Regions from separate parts of the Agarivorans sp. MS3-6 genome, predicted to be linked through region 1. Evidence: predicted binding sites of a transcription regulator. Region 1 holds the regulator's gene; each other region holds the start of a gene.
What was found. Region 1 encodes FliA, which starts transcription of late flagellar genes. Its sites were predicted from a motif close to CTAAAGNTNNNNNNNNNNNNGCCGATA; they were not measured.
Positions count from the first base shown of each region.

Region 2: the regulator FliA is predicted to act here: its motif matches at 1,893-1,919, upstream of ACVFI8_RS02240 (flagellin N-terminal helical domain-containing protein).
Region 3: the regulator FliA is predicted to act here: its motif matches at 2,038-2,064, upstream of ACVFI8_RS12575 (DUF5610 domain-containing protein).
Region 4: the regulator FliA is predicted to act here: its motif matches at 2,834-2,860, upstream of ACVFI8_RS17500 (VC2046/SO_2500 family protein).

Region 1 covers NZ_CM134202.1:601,051-606,046, reverse strand. The annotation lists gene flhF (flagellar biosynthesis protein FlhF) at 1-1,011, shown strand, start outside; gene ACVFI8_RS02825 (MinD/ParA family ATP-binding protein) at 1,001-1,894, shown strand; gene ACVFI8_RS02820 (RNA polymerase sigma factor FliA) at 1,887-2,606, shown strand; gene cheY (chemotaxis response regulator CheY) at 2,733-3,116, shown strand; gene ACVFI8_RS02810 (protein phosphatase CheZ) at 3,130-3,870, shown strand; gene ACVFI8_RS02805 (chemotaxis protein CheA) at 3,882-4,996, shown strand, end outside.
Region 2 covers NZ_CM134202.1:476,393-481,388, forward strand. The annotation lists gene fliD (flagellar filament capping protein FliD) at 1-402, opposite strand, end outside; gene ACVFI8_RS02235 (flagellar protein FlaG) at 425-847, opposite strand; gene ACVFI8_RS02240 (flagellin N-terminal helical domain-containing protein) at 924-1,745, opposite strand; gene ACVFI8_RS02245 (flagellin N-terminal helical domain-containing protein) at 2,313-3,137, opposite strand; gene flgL (flagellar hook-associated protein FlgL) at 3,349-4,563, opposite strand; gene flgK (flagellar hook-associated protein FlgK) at 4,571-4,996, opposite strand, start outside.
Region 3 covers NZ_CM134202.1:2,732,783-2,737,778, forward strand. The annotation lists gene ACVFI8_RS12560 (DUF1422 family protein) at 1-278, shown strand, start outside; gene ACVFI8_RS12565 (YHS domain-containing (seleno)protein) at 275-736, opposite strand; gene trmA (tRNA (uridine(54)-C5)-methyltransferase TrmA) at 846-1,949, opposite strand; gene ACVFI8_RS12575 (DUF5610 domain-containing protein) at 2,097-3,272, shown strand; cobalamin riboswitch at 3,329-3,554, shown strand; gene ACVFI8_RS12580 (TonB-dependent receptor domain-containing protein) at 3,592-4,996, shown strand, end outside.
Region 4 covers NZ_CM134202.1:3,786,143-3,791,138, forward strand. The annotation lists gene ACVFI8_RS17485 (sigma-54-dependent Fis family transcriptional regulator) at 1-1,634, shown strand, start outside; gene ACVFI8_RS17490 (substrate-binding periplasmic protein) at 1,655-2,416, opposite strand; tRNA gene ACVFI8_RS17495 (tRNA-Tyr) at 2,638-2,721, opposite strand; gene ACVFI8_RS17500 (VC2046/SO_2500 family protein) at 2,889-3,419, shown strand; gene purU (formyltetrahydrofolate deformylase) at 3,416-4,252, opposite strand; gene ACVFI8_RS17510 (YchJ family protein) at 4,281-4,742, opposite strand; gene ACVFI8_RS17515 (DUF3369 domain-containing protein) at 4,843-4,996, opposite strand, start outside.

The DNA of each region.
Region 1 (4,996 bases):
CAAGGCTGGGTTCAGCAAGGTTCGTTATCAAGTAAAGCGCAACAACGAAGCCCTAATCCGGTTGCTCAAGACGCCAGTGCCAGCGAAGTCGGCGAGCTCAAGAAAGAAATGGCAGCCATGCGTAAGCTGCTAGAGCATCAAGTATCGGGTTTAATGTGGCAGGAAGTAGAGCGCCAAGAGCCTGTACGAGCAATGTTGATAAAGCAGTTACAAGTGGTTGGCTTTGATGAAGACATGGCAGACCAAATTGCCGGCTACATCCCTGAAGAGTTAGGGGTTCAAGAAGGTTGGCAGCATTTACGCGAGTTACTCGCCAATCAGTTACCGGTGGGTCAAGATGAAATCTTATTGAAAGGTGGCGCAATCGCTTTGCTGGGGCCTACTGGTGTGGGTAAAACCACCACTATTGCGAAGTTAGCGGCCCAATTTTCAATGCGCCATGGCCCCGACAGTGTGGCAATGATAACCACCGATACATATCGGATTGGTGCTCACGAACAGTTAGCTACCTATGGAAAAATTATGGGGTGTGCTGTTCGCGTAGCCAATGACGAAGAAGAGTTATCGCAGCTACTCTATCAATTTAAAGACAAAAAATTGGTGCTAATTGATACAGCCGGAATGAGTCAGCGCGATCTGCGTCTGCATGAGCAATTAGACAAGTTGGTGAAAAATAGTCGCGTTAATATTCGCAACTACTTAGTCATGTCAGCCAATGCTCAGCGCCGAGTAATTGAAGAAACTGTGAACCAATTCCAACGCATTCCCTTAGCTGGTACCATACTTACCAAATTGGATGAAAGCTTAGCCTTAGGTGAAGTACTCAATGTCACTTTGCGCCACGCTTTACCAATAAGTTACGTGACTAATGGTCAGCAAGTACCAGAAGATATAGCGGTGGCCGAGCCGAGTAAGTTGATAGAGCAAGCTTTATCAGTGATGGACTCCAATACCCAACAACATTTCTGGTTCAGTGAAACCGAGCAGCAGAAGGTTTCAGATGTATTCTAAAGATAATGAATTTGATCAAGCTAGCGGCCTCAGAATGATGCAACAAAAAAATAATGTAAAAGTTATCGCTGTCACCGGTGGTAAAGGTGGGGTAGGTAAAACCAACGTTACCCTAAACATGGGTATCGCCATGGCCGCACAAGGTAAACGCGTTATGGTATTAGACGCCGATTTGGGTCTAGCGAACGTAGATGTATTACTGGGTTTGCGGGTAACTAAAAACTTATCTCATGTCTTATCGGGAGAGTGCACCTTAGACGAAGTGCTCGTAGAAGGGCCTAACGGCATTCTGATTGCCCCTGCCACTTCTGGTACTCAGTCAATGGTCGAGTTAAGCCCGGCAGAGCATGCAGGCTTGATTCGCGCATTTAGCAGCCTAAAAACGCCGATTGATGTTTTGTTGGTTGATACTGCTGCAGGTATCTCCGATATGGTGTTAAGTTTTGCGAAAGCCTCACAAGACATTGTTGTGGTTGTTTGTGACGAGCCCACCTCAATAACTGACGCTTACGCGCTGATTAAGCTACTCTCTAATAATCATGGAGTGTATAAGTTTAAAATTGTGGCCAATATGATACGTAGCCTAAGAGAAGGGCAAGAATTGTTTGCTAAGCTTACCCGAGTCACAGACCGGTTTCTCGATGCAACCTTAGAATTGGTGTCTTGTATCCCTTATGACAATAACGTTAGGTTGGCAGTAAGAAAGCAGCGGGTTGTTGTAGAAGCGTATCCAAAATCACCGGCCTCATTAGCGTTTCGCTCCTTAGCAAATAAAGCCACCACTTGGCCAATACCAGAGCAAGCGGGTGGACATTTAGAGTTTTTCATCGAGAATCTTCTCGAATTTGGTCAACGCAAAAATAGAGAACAGCTTAGTGAATAAAGTTGCCGCTTATGCCAGCGTGAACGACACTAATGTTTTAGTGGAGCGTCATGCGACTTTGGTTAAACGGATTGCCCACCACCTTATGGCTAGATTGCCAGCAAGCGTCATCGTTGACGACTTAATTCAGTCAGGCATGATTGGATTAATTGAAGCCGCCCGTAATTTCGATGGCTCTAAAGGGGCGAGTTTTGAAACGTATGCCGGGATCCGTATTCGCGGTTCTATGCTGGATGAGATTCGTCGAGGTGATTGGGTACCACGATCTGTACATAAAAACAGCCGCGCTATTAACGATGCGATTGCGGCGGTAGAAAGAGAAAAAAATGGTGATGCCAAAGACGCAGAAATAGCCGAAAAACTGGGAGTGAGTATTAATGAATACCACTCAATGCTGGCCGATGTTAATAGTGGCCGAATCCTTGGCATTGAAGACCTCGGCGTAAGTGAAGATGTTATCTCAAGCGAAGAAAGTCGCGAGCTTAATCGTCCCTTTGAAGGCTTTGCCAACCAACGTTTTCAGCAGTCTTTAGCAGAGTGCATTAAGGGGCTACCAGAGCGTGAAGCCCTCGTATTGTCTTTGTATTACGACGAAGAATTAAACCTAAAAGAGATTGGTGAAGTATTGAGCGTAAGTGAGTCTCGTGTGAGCCAAATTCATAGTCAAGCACTGGCCAGAGTGAAAACTCGAATGCGAGATTGGACACAATAGCGAAATTCATCCTTACAAAACTAATAAAAGATGGACTAATATTGTGTTTATTAAGGCATAATATCTACATATTATAAATTTATGGCTCAGTTGTGAGCTAGCAAGCATCCTGTTGGGGGAAGTACCTTGGATAAAAATATGAAAATTCTGGTTGTTGACGATTTTTCAACAATGAGAAGGATTATTAAAAACCTATTGAGAGACCTTGGCTTTAATAACACACATGAAGCTGATGATGGCAATACGGCATTACCGATGCTTAAAGGTGGCGATTTCGAATTTGTAGTAACAGATTGGAACATGCCTGGCATGGAAGGCATCGATTTATTGAAAAATATTCGTGCCGATGAAAGCCTTGCTCATTTGCCTGTGTTAATGGTAACGGCAGAAGCTAAGCGCGAACAAATTATCGAAGCTGCACAAGCTGGTGTAAATGGCTACATTGTGAAACCGTTCACTGCTGCTACATTAAAAGAGAAGCTAGATAAGATTTTCGAACGATTACAATAATAAAGGAAGATGCGTGAGCACCGATAATCCGATTATTTCGTTAGCTGATGCCAAACAATTGGTGTCGTTGCTTGAACAAGGCAATGTAGCAGAGGCCAATCAACTCGTTAGTGAGTTGTGCGCACCTAAAGCTAATCTGCTATTTGATAAAGTTGGGCAGCTCACTCGTCAACTCCACGATTCTTTAAATGATTTTAAGCTCGATATGCGTATTAACGAGCTGGCGAATCAAGAAATTCCAGACGCTAAAGAGCGTTTAAATTACGTCATTGAAATGACCGACCAAGCAGCCAACAAAACCATGGACGCGGTAGAGTCTGGCTTACCCATTGCTGATAAATTAACCAGTGACATCAACGATATAATGCCGATTTGGCAGAGTTTGATGGAACGGCGAATTGAATTGGGCCAATTTAAGGCGCTGTGTCACCAAATCGATATTTTCCTTAATAGTTCTTCAACAAATGCAGATAAACTACGTAGCATGTTGACAGAGATATTGATGGCACAAGACTTTCAAGACCTCACCGGGCAAATGATCCGTAAAGTCATCACCTTAGTGCAAGAGGTAGAAGAAAGTTTGGTAGAAATGCTGACTTTATTCGGTGCAGAGAAAAGCGAATTAGCTAAAGCTGAGCCGGTCACCAAATCAGCGATAGAAGCTGAAGGTCCAATAATAAATAAAGAGCAAAGGGATGACGTAGTCAACGATCAAGATGATGTTGATGACCTGTTATCTAGTTTAGGATTTTAAGGGAGTAGCGCATGTCGTTTGATGTAGATGAAGACATCTTACAAGACTTTCTCGTAGAGGCGGCAGAGATTCTTGAACAGCTCTCTGAGCAGTTGGTTGATTTAGAAAAACGTCCTGATGATAGTGACCTATTGAATGCCATTTTCAGAGGTTTCCACACCGTAAAAGGCGGTGCGGGATTTTTGTCATTAACTGAACTGGTTGATGTATGTCACGGTGCAGAAAACGTTTTTGACACTCTCCGTAATGGCGGGCGAGGCGTATCTTCAGAGTTAATGGATGTAATCCTTGAAGCTCTCGACGCGGTCAACGATATGTTTGGTCAAGTGCAAGCTCGCGAGCCCTTAACCCCTGCTTCTCCTGAAATTATCGAGCGTTTACATCAACTCTCTAAACCAGAGTCCGCCGATGAGGTGGTTGCACCAGAACCAGAAGTGGTGGTAGAGCAGCCTGTTGAACCGGTTGCGCCTGCTGCTGATGTCGCTGCTGGTGGTGCCAGCATTGATGAAATCAGTGACGACGAATTCGAACGTTTGCTCGATGAACTACATGGTGGTGCTGCGCCCAATGCGCCCGCTACTCCGCCAGCCCCTGCTAGCCCTCCGAGTGCTGCCAGTGCAGGCGATATTTCTGATGACGAATTCGAGAAACTACTTGATGAGCTGCATGGCTCTAATGCGCCCACCGCAAAAACTCCCGCTGCTAAAGCGCCAACCGCTGCTGCTAGCCCGGCTAGTGATGGTGAAATAGGCGATGACGAATTTGAAAAACTGTTAGACCAATTACATGGTGCAGGAAAAGCGCCTGAGCCAAAAGCACCGGCTCCAGCAGCCAAAGCTGCGACACCGGCACCAAAAGCGCCGCCAAAACCGGCTGCTAAGCCCGCCGCTGCGGCCAAGCCTGCTGCGGCGGCTAAAGAGCCAGCGAAGGCCGCTAAACAAGCACCGCAAGGCGAAACCACGGTTCGTGTTGATACTCGTACTTTAGACGAGATAATGAACATGGTCGGTGAGCTCGTATTAGTGAGAAACCGCCTTGTCAGTTTAGGTTTAGTGAGTAACGACGAAGATATGTCTAAGGCCACCGCTAATTTAGACGTGGTGACCGCAGATTTGCAAGGCGCGGT
Region 2 (4,996 bases), 120 kb from region 1:
GATAACATCATCTTCTGAACTATAAAGTGGTGTTCCGCCATTGCTAGCAGCGTCAATAGAGGTCAATGCGGAGCCTTGCGCTAAAGCTTGTACTTCAATAGCGTAGTTACCATTAGTCGCATTATCAGCGAGATCAACAGAAAACGATTCGCTACCTGCGGCTTCATTAGTGGTAGCTGTTCGAGGGAAAAAGGTATCTTGGCTTTGTGCTTTTTCAAGTATGCTACGAAATGCACTGAGTTTAGATTTGATGCTGCCGACAGCGGAAAGGGTCACCTCGAGGGTGGTTTTGGTTTTTTCAAAGCGTGCATCTTTGCCTGCTCGCTCTGCATTCAGAGTCACTTCGATTAGGGCTTCTAGATCTAAGCCACTACCAATACCTGCCGCTGTAATTCCTGTCATAACATCTTACCCACATATATTTTTATACCAATTGATCAACAAACAAGCCGGTTGTTTCGCCAATGGCGTCTTGAAATTTTTGCAGCCGCTCTTCCAACTGACGATACTCTTCTGTAGGGATCTCGCGAATCAGCTCATCAGTACTTCGATTCAGTACCGAAGTAAAGAACTGCCCATCTCGCTCGTCAACTACAAATTTCACGTCTCTATCTTGGACCTCGAGTAACTGATTGATTGAAGCAACCACATCTTCTACTTGTTCACGGTCATCCGACTGACGTTTTTCCTGGTCGGCCTGTTGTTGAGCCTTAGCTTGCTGTTGTTCTTTTTGAAGCGATATCTGTGCCACTTCCATTTTATCGGCAGCACTAACCTCTGGCTCTCGACTTTGCGTTAAGCCCACGGTTGCCGCCGACGTGGATACTAAACCAACATTACTATCCATATTACAGACTCCTTAAATAAAGCAAGCCACACCTAGAGTATAAGTGTGGCTGCGTCTTTCTTCACTAATTTTACTATTAAACTAAAGCTAACGCAGCCTGTGGGCGTTGATTAGCTTGAGCCAAAATAGAAGTACTAGTTTGCTGTAAGATTTGAGCTTTAGTTAAATCAGCCGTTTCTTTAGCGAAATCAGTATCTTTGATTCGAGAACGCGCACCAGAAATATTTTCTGAGATGTTAGACAAGTTTCGAATTGTAGACTGGAAACGGTTTTGAACCGCACCAAGCTCAGCTCGCTCAGAATCAACCAGTTTAATTGCTGAATCCAGTAAAGCCATTGCAGCACTTGCGCCAGCAACACTAGAAACAGACAGACTTGCTAAACCTAAGCCTGACGCTCCCCAACCACCTGAACGAGAGATGTTTACACTGATATTTTGTCCAGCGTTAGCTCCCACTAGGAATGCAGCAGAGTAACCGCCATCAAGTAGATTAACACCACCAAATTGGGTAGTTGTCGCTACTCGGCTCATTTCAAGTTTAAGTTGAGAAACCTCAGCTTGAAGTGCAGTTCGGTCGCTTGAATTATTGATACCATCTTGAGATTGAACGGCTAACACGCGCATACGTTGCATCATGTTAGTTAACTCGTCCATTGCACCTTCAGCAGTTTGCGCTACTGAGATACCATCTTGAGCGTTCATCACCGCGCGGTCAAGACCTTGGATTTGCGATGTCATACGGTTAGAGATTTGTAGACCAGCAGCATCGTCTTTCGCACTGTTAATACGGAAACCAGAACTTAAACGTTGGTATGCGGTGTCTAGTGTATTGCCAGAGCTTGCTAGCTGGCGTTGTGCGTTCAATGACGACACATTGGTGTTGACAACTAATGCCATATTTTGAGCCTCCTAAGAAATTGTTCATCCTGATTGAACTTGAGTCAGGACGACCAAAACCATTTTTAGTTGTTGAACCCCTGATTTATGAACCGTAAACCAAGACAACGTTTAAATGGACCAAAGTTTTATTAACTTCATATCTGTTAGCGGCAAGGGAAGAAGAAGCTTTAGGAAAAAAATGGAAAAAAGCGGAAAAAATTTGCCGCTTATACGGCAACACCTTATATCACGGGCTTTCACGGCAAAAAATATATCGTAAAAGGCACAATTGAAGTTGATAATAAGGCCAAAAATGAAAATTTATATTTATTTACGCCAAGTTCTTGTCAGTAAAACTTGGCATAAGCTTTGCTTTGTTATTGTGGCAGTCTGAACCACTGCGAAAAAAAGGCCAAGTGAGTATGCATCACTTGACCGTATCGCTCGAAACGATAGGAGATTGAGAGCGAAACTAAAGCGCAACTTATTATTGGTATGGAAATGAGCCTCCTAAGAGTACTAATTGCGCTACTGCAGCCTGAGGACGGTGGATTGAACCCCCACCGTCCTTTCTTTTTACCTGGATTAACCGAGTAATGATAATGCAGCCTGAGGACGTTGGTTTGCTTGAGCCAAAATAGTGGTTGAGGTCTGCTGAATAATCTGGTTACGCGTTAATTCAGCGGTCTCTTTAGCGAAGTCTGTATCTCTAATACGTGAGCGCGCCGCAGTAACATTTTCTGAGATATTCGATAAGTTACGAATAGTCGATTGGAAACGGTTTTGCACCGCACCGAGTTCTGCACGCTTACCATCGATAATCTTCATCGCTGAATCAATGGCTGTCATTGCCGCACTTGCCCCAGCAACACTAGAAACAGACAGAGCGCCTAAGCCTAAGCCAGAAGTACCCCAGCCTCCACTGCGAGAGATATTAACACTGATATTTTGACCAGCATTAGCACCCACCAAGAAGCTAGACGAGAAAGTACCATCGAGTACGTTAACGCCACCAAATTGAGTTGTGGTGCCGATACGGCTCATTTCAGCTTTAAGTTGAGACACTTCTTGTTGAAGCGCGATACGGTCATCTGAGTTATTGATACCATCTTGTGATTGGATAGCCAATACTCGAATTCGCTGTAAAGAGTTGGTAATTTCGTCCATCGCGCCTTCAGCCGTTTGCGCTAGAGAAATACCATCTTGGGCATTCATTACAGCACGGTCTAAACCTTGAATTTGCGAAGTCATACGGTTTGAAATTTGTAAGCCAGCTGCATCATCTTTTGCACTATTAATACGCAAACCCGATGATAAACGTTGGAATGAGGTATCTAATGACCAGCCAGATTGCGTTAATTGGCGCTGAGCATTAATAGATGACACATTTGTATTTACGTATAAAGCCATGATATTTCTCCTATCTATATTTAACCATTTACAGGTTTTATAATTTGTCAGTTATTTTGTTTTTCTGACTTACCTATATAACGGCAACGCTTCAATATTCTTTAGCAATTTATTTTATTTTTTTGTTTTATATATAAGCTGTAAAACAAAAAAGGTTGCTTCAATATTGAAGCAACCTTTATAACGGCAGACTAAGAATATACTTTAGGGTTTATAGGTAATTAAATAGCGAAAGTTGGCTAATGCGGCTGTATGAAGAGTAAGATGTATTAAGCGCTAGTTCGGCTTTCTGAAGGTTGCTCACCGCCTCAGCAAAATCCACCTCACTGACAGAAGCCCTTGATTTTTGGTTGATTATATCCATAGCTGACGCTGAATTTCGTACCGACTCTAGGGAGTTTCCTCGGGCACCTAGCGAGCCCAAGGTTAAATTCACCCTTTCCATAGCATTATCAACGCCTATTAAAAAATCATTCTGAGCAGCAACAAATTCGCCTTCAGGAATAGTATTATCCTCAAGCGCGGTAATAAAATCACCTAACATATTTAAAATATTGTCTTTCACTGGAGGGGCTAACTCAAATTCTTCAGGTGGACCTCCGGCAGCGCCGGTCACCACCACGTCGATACCGTTAAAGTTAATGAGTTCTCCTGAAGTATAATCGCCCACCACAGGGGGTACTAATGACGCCCCGCCATTATCTAAAATTTCATAAGTATCTGGAGAACCAACATTGGTTTGAACTAAAAACTGATTATTAGCCGGATTAATAGGATCGTAATTTAACTTATGAAATGAATCATAGGCTTTTTGATCAGATATCGTAGTGGTAATATTAGCGGTTAAATCGTTTGTAACAAAACGTTTAAATACATTATCAAATATTTCTTGGCCGGTATCATTACTTTGAATATAAACCGATGATGAAACTTTTAACTCATTAACACCTACATCACCCTGGTAGTTGTAGTTTTGCCCGTCATATACATAGGGCTTCTTTTGGGTTTGAAAACCCGAAAAAATGTAACTGCCATCGGCATTTTGACTATTCATAAAGTCAAACATTTGATCTTGAATTTGGCGTAATTCTTGAGCGAGCGAGGCGCGCTCTGTTTCGCCGTTAATACCGTCACCTGATTGCACACCTAATACACGCGCTCTTTGTATGGCTGTCATCATGCCATCGAGAGTCGTTTCTTCAAAGTTCAGTGCATTTTCTAACAAGGTACCATTTTTTAGGTGTTGCTCTGTTAAGGTGATTTCGGTACTTAAAAACATGGTTTTACTCATGTCAGAAGGACCATCGGCCGCGGTAAGTAATTTTTTATTGGTAATTAAATGCTGGTTCATTTTCTCAACTTGTTGCTGAGAATTAAGCACCCCATTCAATGAGCTTTGATACAAATTAATACTCGATACACGCATAATTAGCCTACCTCACCGACGCTAATAAGGTTTGAAAGGTCTCTTGAGCCGCACTTATCACTTGAGCGGAAGCCGCATAAGCCTGCTGAAAGCGAATTAAATTGGATGCTTCTTCATCAAGGTTAACCCCTGATATAGAATTATGCCGCTGAGTACTTTGCTCTAAAAGTGAAGATGCCGCAGATGCAGACACCCTAGCTTCGCTGGTTTTACCACCCACAAAACTCACTAAACTGGCGTAAGCATCGTTCATGGTCATTTTATTATCACCCGTGGCAGCTAAGCTTTTACGTACTAAATCTTTTTGTTGTAAATCAACCATTCGCAGCGCGTTATAGTTGTCATTAAAACCATCGGTATTGTACCCCATGGTAAATACGTCACCTTCCTGCACATCCCCGTCGATATTGATCTCATAACCCGGAGATAAAGC
Region 3 (4,996 bases), 2.1 Mb from region 1:
GTCTTGCTCAGTTTGCTGTAGCAGGATTGAGTTTTTCAATATTTCCTATTATTGCTTTTGTGTTAGCGGTAATGCAGCTCTATCAAATGTATATGCATCAAGACCTGAGTGAAGATTCGCCGATTACTAGCGTGGCGGCATTCTTACTTGGAGCCTTAGGTTATTCAGCCATGTTAAGGGCCGAATTTCCCGATATTGGCAGTAATATCGTATTACTTCTTGTTTGTTTAGCCATTGGACTGTGGTTGATGTTTAAAGTGGGAGGCTTTAAGCGCTAATTGTTTAGTGCCTGCTGCCAAGCTTGGTCGGCAGTGCGTTGATAGCTTTGCCAGTCGCCAGTTAACCAACGCTGGCGACCTCGTTCAGCAAAAAATAAGTGTAACTCGCCGTTAAAAAATTCCCACACTTGGCCGTTGGTGCTAATTAACCCCTCTCCTAGCGACAGGGCATTTGAGCAAAACCCGTTGTATCTCGGGCGATAACGCTCAGGCCCACTGGCAAATTTATCGGCACTTTGCTGACTCGCAAAATACCAGTCGGCCTCATTCCAGCGAACTTTGAAACGGGCCGAGCCTTCAACAATTGTTCTATTTCCGGCCTGAGCGGCGCTATGGTAACTGAGTACATCTGTTCCACCGACCGCTTTATCCCCCCAATAACTGGTACTAACTGGCTCGGCGGCAAAGCTGTTTAAGCTGAATAGTAAGGTAAAGCTAATTATGAATAGGCGGTACATAAGCGGTCCTTGCATTGTGGCTATTATCAACTGTAGACCGATCGGGGCTGGTTGTTATTTCACATTGAAGGAAATCAGCGATTAAGCACCTTAATCGCTGATGGGTTGTTTATCGGCGTTGTAGGTAGACGCCAACCTCAATGTGGTCAGTGTAAGGGAACTGATCAAACAGCGCCCAATGACTAATCTTGTGAGTTTTACTCAGGGTGCTGAGGTTGTCGTATAGAGTATTTGGGTTGCAAGATATGTATACAATGTTGTCGTAGGCTTGCACCATGCCTAAGGTAGCATCGTCTAAACCTGCTCGTGGTGGATCAACTAAAATGGTATTGCATTGGTAGCTGGTTAAATCCACATCGGCTTCTTTTAAGCGGCGAAATTCGCGCTCACCTAACATGGCTTGAGTAAACTCTTCTGCCGACAGACGCAAAATTTTCACGTTATCAATGGCATTGGCTTTGATGTTGTATTGTGCAGCTTCAACCGACGGTTTAGCTATTTCGGTAGCCAGTACTCGATTAAAGTTTTTCGCCAGAGCCAGCGAGAAGTTACCATTACCACAATACAGCTCCAATAAATCACCTTGGCTATTGTTCGTCGCTTGTTGTGCCCATTCCAACATGTGTTGATTTACCACCGCGTTAGGCTGAGTAAAGCTATTCTCAATTTGCTGATAAGTGATCTGCTGTTGATTAACAGTGAGCACTTCATCGACCCGATCTTGCTCCAAACACATTTTCTGTTTACGCGAACGACCAATCAGTTGAATAGAGAACTGCTTACTGAGTTCTTCTTTTAATAGTTTGGCTGCTTCCCGCCATTGTTCATCAATGGCTTTGTGGTAAAGCATGCTCACAATGACTTCGCCGCTCAAAGTCGACAAAAAATCCACTTGAAATAATTTGTAGCGCAATAAGGTATTAGACTTTAATTGCTCAATCAGCAAAGGCATTAGGCGGTTGATAATTTCGCTGGCGGGGGGAAAACTGTCTACTCTAAATTTCTGTTTGGTTTTTTGGTCAAACATAATGTAGTAGAGATCGTCACCTTCGTGCCATATGCGAAACTCGGCACGCATCCGGTAATGTTTAGTTGGAGATCCGAAAATGCTGGGCTCTGGTGGTGAAAATTCAGCAAACTGTTCGCGACGTTTGGCGACTTTCTCGGCCAAGAGATCTTGGTACTGTTCTGGGTAGTATGCAATAGCGCTCATGACCGCTCCTCTAAATCTAGCAAGGAGCGCAATTTAAAGGCGCATCGCGTGCTTGTCCAGTTTATCTACAATAATAGTGATAATATTTCTAAAGTTTTAATTTAACATGCCGATACGCAGAGACTAGGGTAAATCCATGGGGGCTTTATGAATGAACTAAATGGCTTGGGCAAAACGCCCATTCAACAATATGCTGAGCGTCTATTGCAGCAATCAACACCTTCGATTGCTAAGAGCAATGGCCTTGCTGATGATAAAGCAAGCTTGACCCAGCAGGGCGCGGTGGCCAGCCATGTATTATTGAGTTCAATTGAAAAGCACACCTTATCTATTGCTAACGGGGCGGTGACAATACCTAAGCCTGAACAGCCTAGTATTTTTGACGCTGAAGAAGTCGCCCGCAATGTACTTAACTTTGTGGCTGGTTCGCTAAATAGTGCCAAGCAGTCGGGAATGTCAGACGACAAACTTGAAGAAATGATGGCTCAAGCTCGAAAAGGCATTGATGTTGGTTTTGCTGGGGCTCGTGAAGAGCTTAGCGATGCAGGTATTCTAAATGAAGAATTAGAGAAGGGCATTGATAAAAGCTACGACCTAATTCAAGAAGGTTTAGAGAAAATTGAAGACGGTGATTACGAAATCCAATCAGCGCCTATTTATAATCAATTGGCTATGTCTAATTCTCAATCTGCCAGTATGGAATTAGAAACGGCCGAGGGTGATATCGTCACCATCAGCTATGGCTCTCAATTAGCCGCTAGCTATACAGAAGGGCGCTCATCTATTCAGGCTTCCTTTGCTTCGCAACAACAATTTAGTTTTTCGGTCGAAGGTGACTTAAACGATGATGAGCTAGCCGCGATCGCTGATTTGATTAAACAAGTTGATGAAGTGGGCCAACAGTTCTTCTCTGGCGATTTAGATAAGGCTTTTGATCAAGCCCTTAACATTGGGTTTGATGAGCAACAGTTGGTGGGTTTTGCGGTTAACTTTCAGCAGCAACAGAGTGTTGCGGTTACTCAGGCTTACCAGCAGGCTGCCGACAAGCCAGCGGGTGGTTCAGACTTAGTACCTGATCTCAGTGAGTTCTTATCAGCATGGCAAGATATACAAGCCAAGGTGAGTGCTTTGTTTGCTGAGCCTCAATCTTCTACCGAAGCATTGTTAGCGGGAATATTGCCGATTTCAAGCCCAGCGGAAGAGAAAGACAAGCAAGCAGGTGTTGAACGCTTCAAAGGCTTCGCTGACAGAATGGCTGAGGCCGTAGCACTGTTTAACAAAACCCCTACTAATCAAGCCAGTTCTGCCAACAATATTAGTTAATTTCAAGTTCAGCTAATGCTCGTTGCTTTGTGCTATCAATCACATAAGGGCTAGCTTATAATCTCGCTCGCTGTGGTGCCTAAACGTGTCATGTTTAGGCCTAATAGGGAATCTGGTGAAAATCCAGAACTGTCGCGCAGCGGTAATGAGGAACGAAAGCTCAGGGAGTGACCTTTTCTAAAGATCTCCAGACACTGTTTGAATGACCAAATGGGAAGTCGTAGCCGTAGTACAAATAACCAGCCTCTAAGTCCGAATACCTGCCACAACGCACATGCTAATAAATAGCAAAGTACTACGCGAAGATTAGGAACGATCGATGAACAAGCTTATGTTACTGGCCATTATTACGCCAGCTTTTGGCTATGCCCAAGAAACCCCCCAACAACAACCTACAGTGGTAGTTACCGCCAATCGAATGGAGCAAACTGCCGCTAGTGTTATTGCTCCTCTTACCGTGATCAGCCGTGATGAGATAGCCAGCAGCGGCGCTCAAGATATTGTTGATGTACTGAACCAGCAAGTGGGTATTAGTGTGGTTCGTAGTGGCGGTAAAGGCCAAGCCGAAAGTGTATTTATTCGCGGCTCAAGCTCTGCACAATCTTTGTACCTCATCGATGGTGTACGTATTAATACCGCCACTAGTGGTGGTGCTCAAATGTCATTACTGCCATTAGAATTCGTAGAGCGTATTGAAATTATACGCGGGGCTCGTGCGTCAATCTATGGCGCAGACGCTGTAGGAGGGGTAATCAATATTATTACTCGCCCAGATTTTGGTAGTGAATCACTGGGATTAAAAGCGGCTTTAGGTACGCAAAATAGCGCTAAGCTTGCCGGTCGAGCAACAGGGTTAATCGGTGATAATACTCAATATAATCTTGTACTCAGTGCGGATCAAAGTGATGGGTATGATATTCGCCCTCAAGACAACCTAAATGAAGATTACGGCTATGAGACGTTTGGTGGCCTATTTAGTGTTGACCATCAATTTAATCAAGCTTGGCGTGGTCGTGTCTTTGCCATTCACAATGACAGTGAATCTGAATACATACAAGGTGCGAAAGCACTCAATAAACACCAACAGACCGTATATGGCGCAAGTATAAACTACGCTGCCAATCAGTGGACCAGTGAACTGGGTTTGAATTATCACCAAGACCGTTCAGACAGTGCCCCAGCGAGTGATTTCAACAATCCTGAACGCTACACGACTGAGCGAAATGCAGCTAATTGGCTGTTGGCTTATCAGCTTGATGAAAACTGGTTATTGCAAGGGGGACTAGATTATCAGAATGATGATATTTCAGGCTCTAGCTTGGTATACCAACAAGCAAGCCGAGATAACAAGGCGGCACATATTGGCGCCCGAGCAGACTATTTGGTGCATATCTTAGAGGCGAGTGCGCGTTATGACGACAACGAACATTATGGTGACCACACCACCTATAACTTAGGTTGGGCGTGGCAACTACAGTCTGACTTACGTTTCAATGTATTACATGGCACTGCTTTTAGAGCGCCTACTTTTAATGACCTCTATTACCCTGGGAGTGAAAACCCCAACCTTAAAGCTGAAACCTCGACCAACTCAGAGTTTGGTTTTGCTTTAGACTTACTCCGTAGTCAGTGGCAATTTAACGTATTTCGCAATGATGTCGAAAACTTGATTGCTTGGGGCTGTGTAGCTCGCTGTGATAACGATTACAGTGGTACCCCTGACA
Region 4 (4,996 bases), 1.5 Mb from region 1:
GCGGCCTTATTGAGCTGGTTGACCGCTATGCGTTTCCCTTATTTGAGCAATTGATGGCTCATCGCTCTAGCAGGTTGATTTTGTCTGATATCGACGGTTTTGTGATTGATTTCTGGGGCGCAGAAAAGTACGCCGACAAATTAGCCAATATTGCCTTAGAAACAGGGGTTAATTGGTCTGAAAACTACAAAGGTACTAACGCAATAGGGACAGCTATTGCAATGCAGCAGCCAGTATCGGTGATTGGTGAACAGCATTTTATTAAGCATCATCGTTTTATGAGTTGCAGCGCCAGCCCCATTTTTTCACCTAAGGGAGAAATGGTCGCAGTGTTAGATATTACCAGCGAACAACATCGGCATAATCAGCAAACAATGTTGTTGATTAGCAGTCTTGCTCAACAAGTGGAAACGGCCATGTTATGCCAGCTTCCAGATAGCCATTACCGTATTGATGTTGCGCCACAAGCGCATTTACTTGATTCGGGTTGGCAGGGCATTGTGGTCGCGGACAGTGAGGGCAAAATTTTGGGTCATAACCCGATGGCTCAACAACTCATAAAAAGAATGAAGATTGGAGAAAGCATTGATTTTCACCTAGGTGAACAGTGGCACCAAAGTGCATCCAATAAGCAGACAAAGCTGCATTTACAGACCAAAGCATTAAAACCTGCCCATTCGGTTGTGTCATCGGTGAAAAACGCCAGCAACCCTAGCTTATTGGCCGCAGATGATGCGCGAATGCAAAAAGCTTGGTGGCATGCCAATAAAGTTATCGCTAAGTCGATCCCTTTACTGATCTTGGGAGAAACAGGTGTAGGTAAAGAGCAGTTTGTTAAGCGCTTACATAAGTATAGTGGGCGTTCTCAGCAGGTTCTCCAGGCGGTAAATTGTGCTGCGCTGCCTACTGACTTACTAGAAGCTGAATTGTTTGGCTATCAGGCTGGTGCGTTTACTGGGGCTAATCCAAAAGGGTATTTGGGCAAAATTCGTCAAGCGGATGGTGGCTTTTTATTTCTAGATGAAATTGGAGAAATGCCTCTGGCTGCCCAATCCCGTTTATTACGCGTATTGCAAGAAAGAGAAGTGGTGCCAGTGGGCGGGAACCAATGCTATCCGGTGAATATTCAAGTGGTGGCCGCCACCCATGTTGATCTTCAGCGACAAGTTAAAAATGGGCTATTTAGAGAAGACCTCTATTACCGATTAAATGGTCTACAAATAGTGCTTCCGGCTTTACGGGAGCGTTCAGATATTAATGCCTTGGTATCAGAGCTACACAGTAAATATAGCGTAGCGCAAACGATATGCAGTGAACTCAATGCCTTATTACTTGGCTATGACTGGCCAGGAAACCTGCGAGAGTTAGATAACTTTATGCAAGTAGCTTGTTTAATGTCTGAACATAAAAATGTTTTGCAGTGGGATGATTTACCTGAGTCACTCCAGCTGAAATTAAGTGCAATGACGAAGCCATCGCAGCCCGATAATTCCAATATTAAGCAATGCATTGATGATAATATTGCGCGGGTATATCAGCACTGTAAGGGGAATATTAGCAAAAGTGCAGAACAGCTTGGTATTAGTCGAACCACCTTGTACCGAAAATTAAAAAAGCTTCAGCTGATACGCTAGGCTAGGTACAAATAAGCGGTTTAACGTTGCTGTTCAGCATTAGGTAGGTACTTCTCAATAATATCTTGCAGTTCGCCGCTGTCTCGCATTTTATTAACGATGTCGCTAACTTGAGCAACAATTTGATCGCCATTCTCAATATGTGGTGCGATAGAAATGGTGATCATAGATTGCTTTTCACTGATAAGCATTGGCTCGGATAAGGCGATATCTTCATCTGCTGCCATCACTAAGGTGGCATATAAGTTACCGGCAAAGGCATCTATTCTGCCCGCTTTGAGCATTTGTATACCTTGGTAGTAATCCTTTACGGCGATAAGTTTTATGCTGTTATTAAGCACTAAGTCGTGAAATTTTTCACCGTACACTTTGCTGGCACCGCGCACCGTAGCCACTCTTTTATCAATAATGCTATCCCAGTTTAACGGTGAGTTTTGCAAGGTTACCACTGCTGTTTCAAAGGTTCCGACAGACGTGGGTTGATAGATGTGCGGTTTGAAGTTTGCACTAGGGAAGAGGCAGGCGATGATGACTTCATTTTGGTTGTTATTGAGTATGCGAGCCATTCTCGGGTAGGGAACAAGATTAATATCTATTGGGTTTTGGCCTAACTCTTCAGCGACACGACGTAAGATATCAGCATAGTATCCGGTTATACCATCATCACTTTGATAAGCTGCGGGGGTGAAATTAATCGAGTAATAACTGAACGTTTCAGCTTCTGCTTTGGCTCCGACACTAAAGACGATTAACAATAGCGATACTATTAGCCTGTTTCTCATGTATTCTCCAGCTGGTATTTCTCAATTACTCACACTTAATATTAATCGATAATAGAAAAATCACCCTACCTAATAAGGGGTGGGCTGCTTGTTATGCCTGTGAAGGCTATGAATACGGGTCTGGTGAGGATGGCTTAGATAAGTTACGGCGATTATTATTTAAGATGCTTGGGCGAGCAGGTATAAAAAAAGACACCCTAAGGTGTCTTTTTTTAACAATATGGTGGAGGGAGGTGGATTCGAACCACCGAAGCTTTCGCGACAGATTTACAATCTGTTCCCTTTGGCCACTCGGGAACCCCTCCTACTTGTGGAGCGGGATATTACCAGAACTTGTGGGGCTGTAAAGTAAAAAAAGAGACATTTTTACCTTAAGTAGACTGTTTGCTTATAATCTGCGCATTTGCTCGGTATTTACTAAAGATTTACCGCGAGTACCCGATAACGGTATTAGGATTAGAAAGGGGCAAGCATGTTAGTTGAGCAAATTAGAAGTAACAGCTTATGTGATGAGTTACAGCTAGGTGATAGTTTAAACCGTTGTACCAACCATGGTGAACATGCTCGCTTTCATTTGCTATTAAGTATGCTGAGCCCAAACGTTTGCGATCAAGCGCAGTTCTCATTACAGAAAAAAGCCCACGAGCAAGTTCAACAGGATCTTCGTACTAAGTTTCAATTACATCCAAACCGCCCATTAGCAGCGCAAGCTGATGAATTTGATATTCAGGCTAATTGGAGTAAGCATTTACATAGTGGGGCTGTTGAAGCTATTCGTTTAGAGCAAGCCTTACATGGTTACGCAGCTTACGCTGACGATAGCGTAGACGGTATCTCTGAAGAAGTGATGAACAACGTCGATCTATTAACGCGCTTAAAGCACGGAGTAGGTAGCAAGCCATTACAGGCAATACCCGATGTTGAGGTGAAAGGCGCTGATATGTATCACGTACTAAGTGACTTCGATTATTCGAAGCCACTTAAGGTGCAGCACTTTAATTAGCGAAACACCACGGTACGATTGCCGTAAACAAATACTTTTTCATCTAATACTTGCTGTAGAGCTTTACTTAATACCGCTTTTTCGACATCACGACCAGCCTTGGCCATTTCTTCTGCCGTGTAACTATGGTCAACATGAATAACATGTTGTTCAACGATAGGGCCTTCATCTAAATCATTATTCACAAAGTGGGCGGTGGCCCCAATGATTTTCACTCCACGATCATAAGCTTGCTGGTAAGGCTTTGCGCCAATGAAGGCTGGCAGGAATGAATGATGAATGTTTAAGATTTTATTGTTAAAGGCTTCAACAAAAGTTGGCGTTAAAATACGCATGTATTTAGCCAATACCACATAATCTGGTTGGTATTGCTGAACGGTTTCTATCACCAGTTGTTCATGCTGTTCACGGCTAAGGTCTACGTGACTAATATGATGGAAAGGAATGTCGAATTTTTCTGTTAGCGCGCGCAGGCTGTCGTAGTTGCCTACTACAGCGGCAATCTCTACATCCATATCGCCATATACAGCCTTCATCAGTAAGTCACCCAAACAATGCGCTTCTTTGGTTACCATGATGACAATACGCTTACGGCCGGCACTTTCTAGGCGGCGACTGCTATCTTGTGGTAAGGCACTATCAAGATCTGCTAGTAGTGTCTTATCGTTAAAGTAGCCTTCTAATACCGTGCGCATAAAAAAGCGGCGGGCGTCATTATCAACAAATTCGTTGTTCTTGATAATGTTGAGTTGGTGCTTGGCACAGATGTTAGTAATGCTTGAAATCAAGCCTTTTTCATCTGGGCATTCAGTTAAAAGGATTTTTCTTTCCATTGTATTTTCGATTTATTCAGTTTTAAAGTTAGGATTTGTTACAGCACTGTTTTAGCTTTTTCCCACTGCCACAAGGGCAAGAGGAATTGCGGGCCAAAGGCTTTGGCGAAAATTCACCATCGGTATAAAACCAACAATTATCCGCTTTGATAAAATTAGAGCGCTCGTGCAATATTTGTAGCTGTCCATTTTCGCGGTAATAGGCTTTAAATTCCACTATTCCGCCTAGCGCGTTGCTAAAGTCACAGCTAAGTATAATTTGTAGCTTCTCCCACTGATTGACGTCATCTTGGTTAAATGCGGTTGGCATTGTTCCTTGACGAAAATCGGGGTGATGAGTCTGCCAAAGATAATTTGCATCACTAAGAGTGAAGGCCGTATAACGAGAGCGCATAAGCTGCTCACAGCTAGCTGGCGTGGATAATCCACTAATATAAGGCTGGCAGCACTGATGATAATCACTACCGCTGCCGCAGGGGCAAAGTAACACCGGAAGACCTCAAATTTGACTAAGGGCGAAGTGTAACAAGAAGCAAGCAATAACACAGCTGAAAATTGGTTACAGTTTACACATTGCTTGATTTAACGCGCTAAATGCCGAGGACCTGTAAAGCAAACAGAACTAATTTAGGGTCAAATTTAACCGCAGAAGCCTGTTTCAGTTTTTCGGCCAGCTCTGCTGGCTGCTGGTGCTGCAGAGCAAATGCTGCTAAACCCGTGATGCGCGCATAGGGATGGATGCGC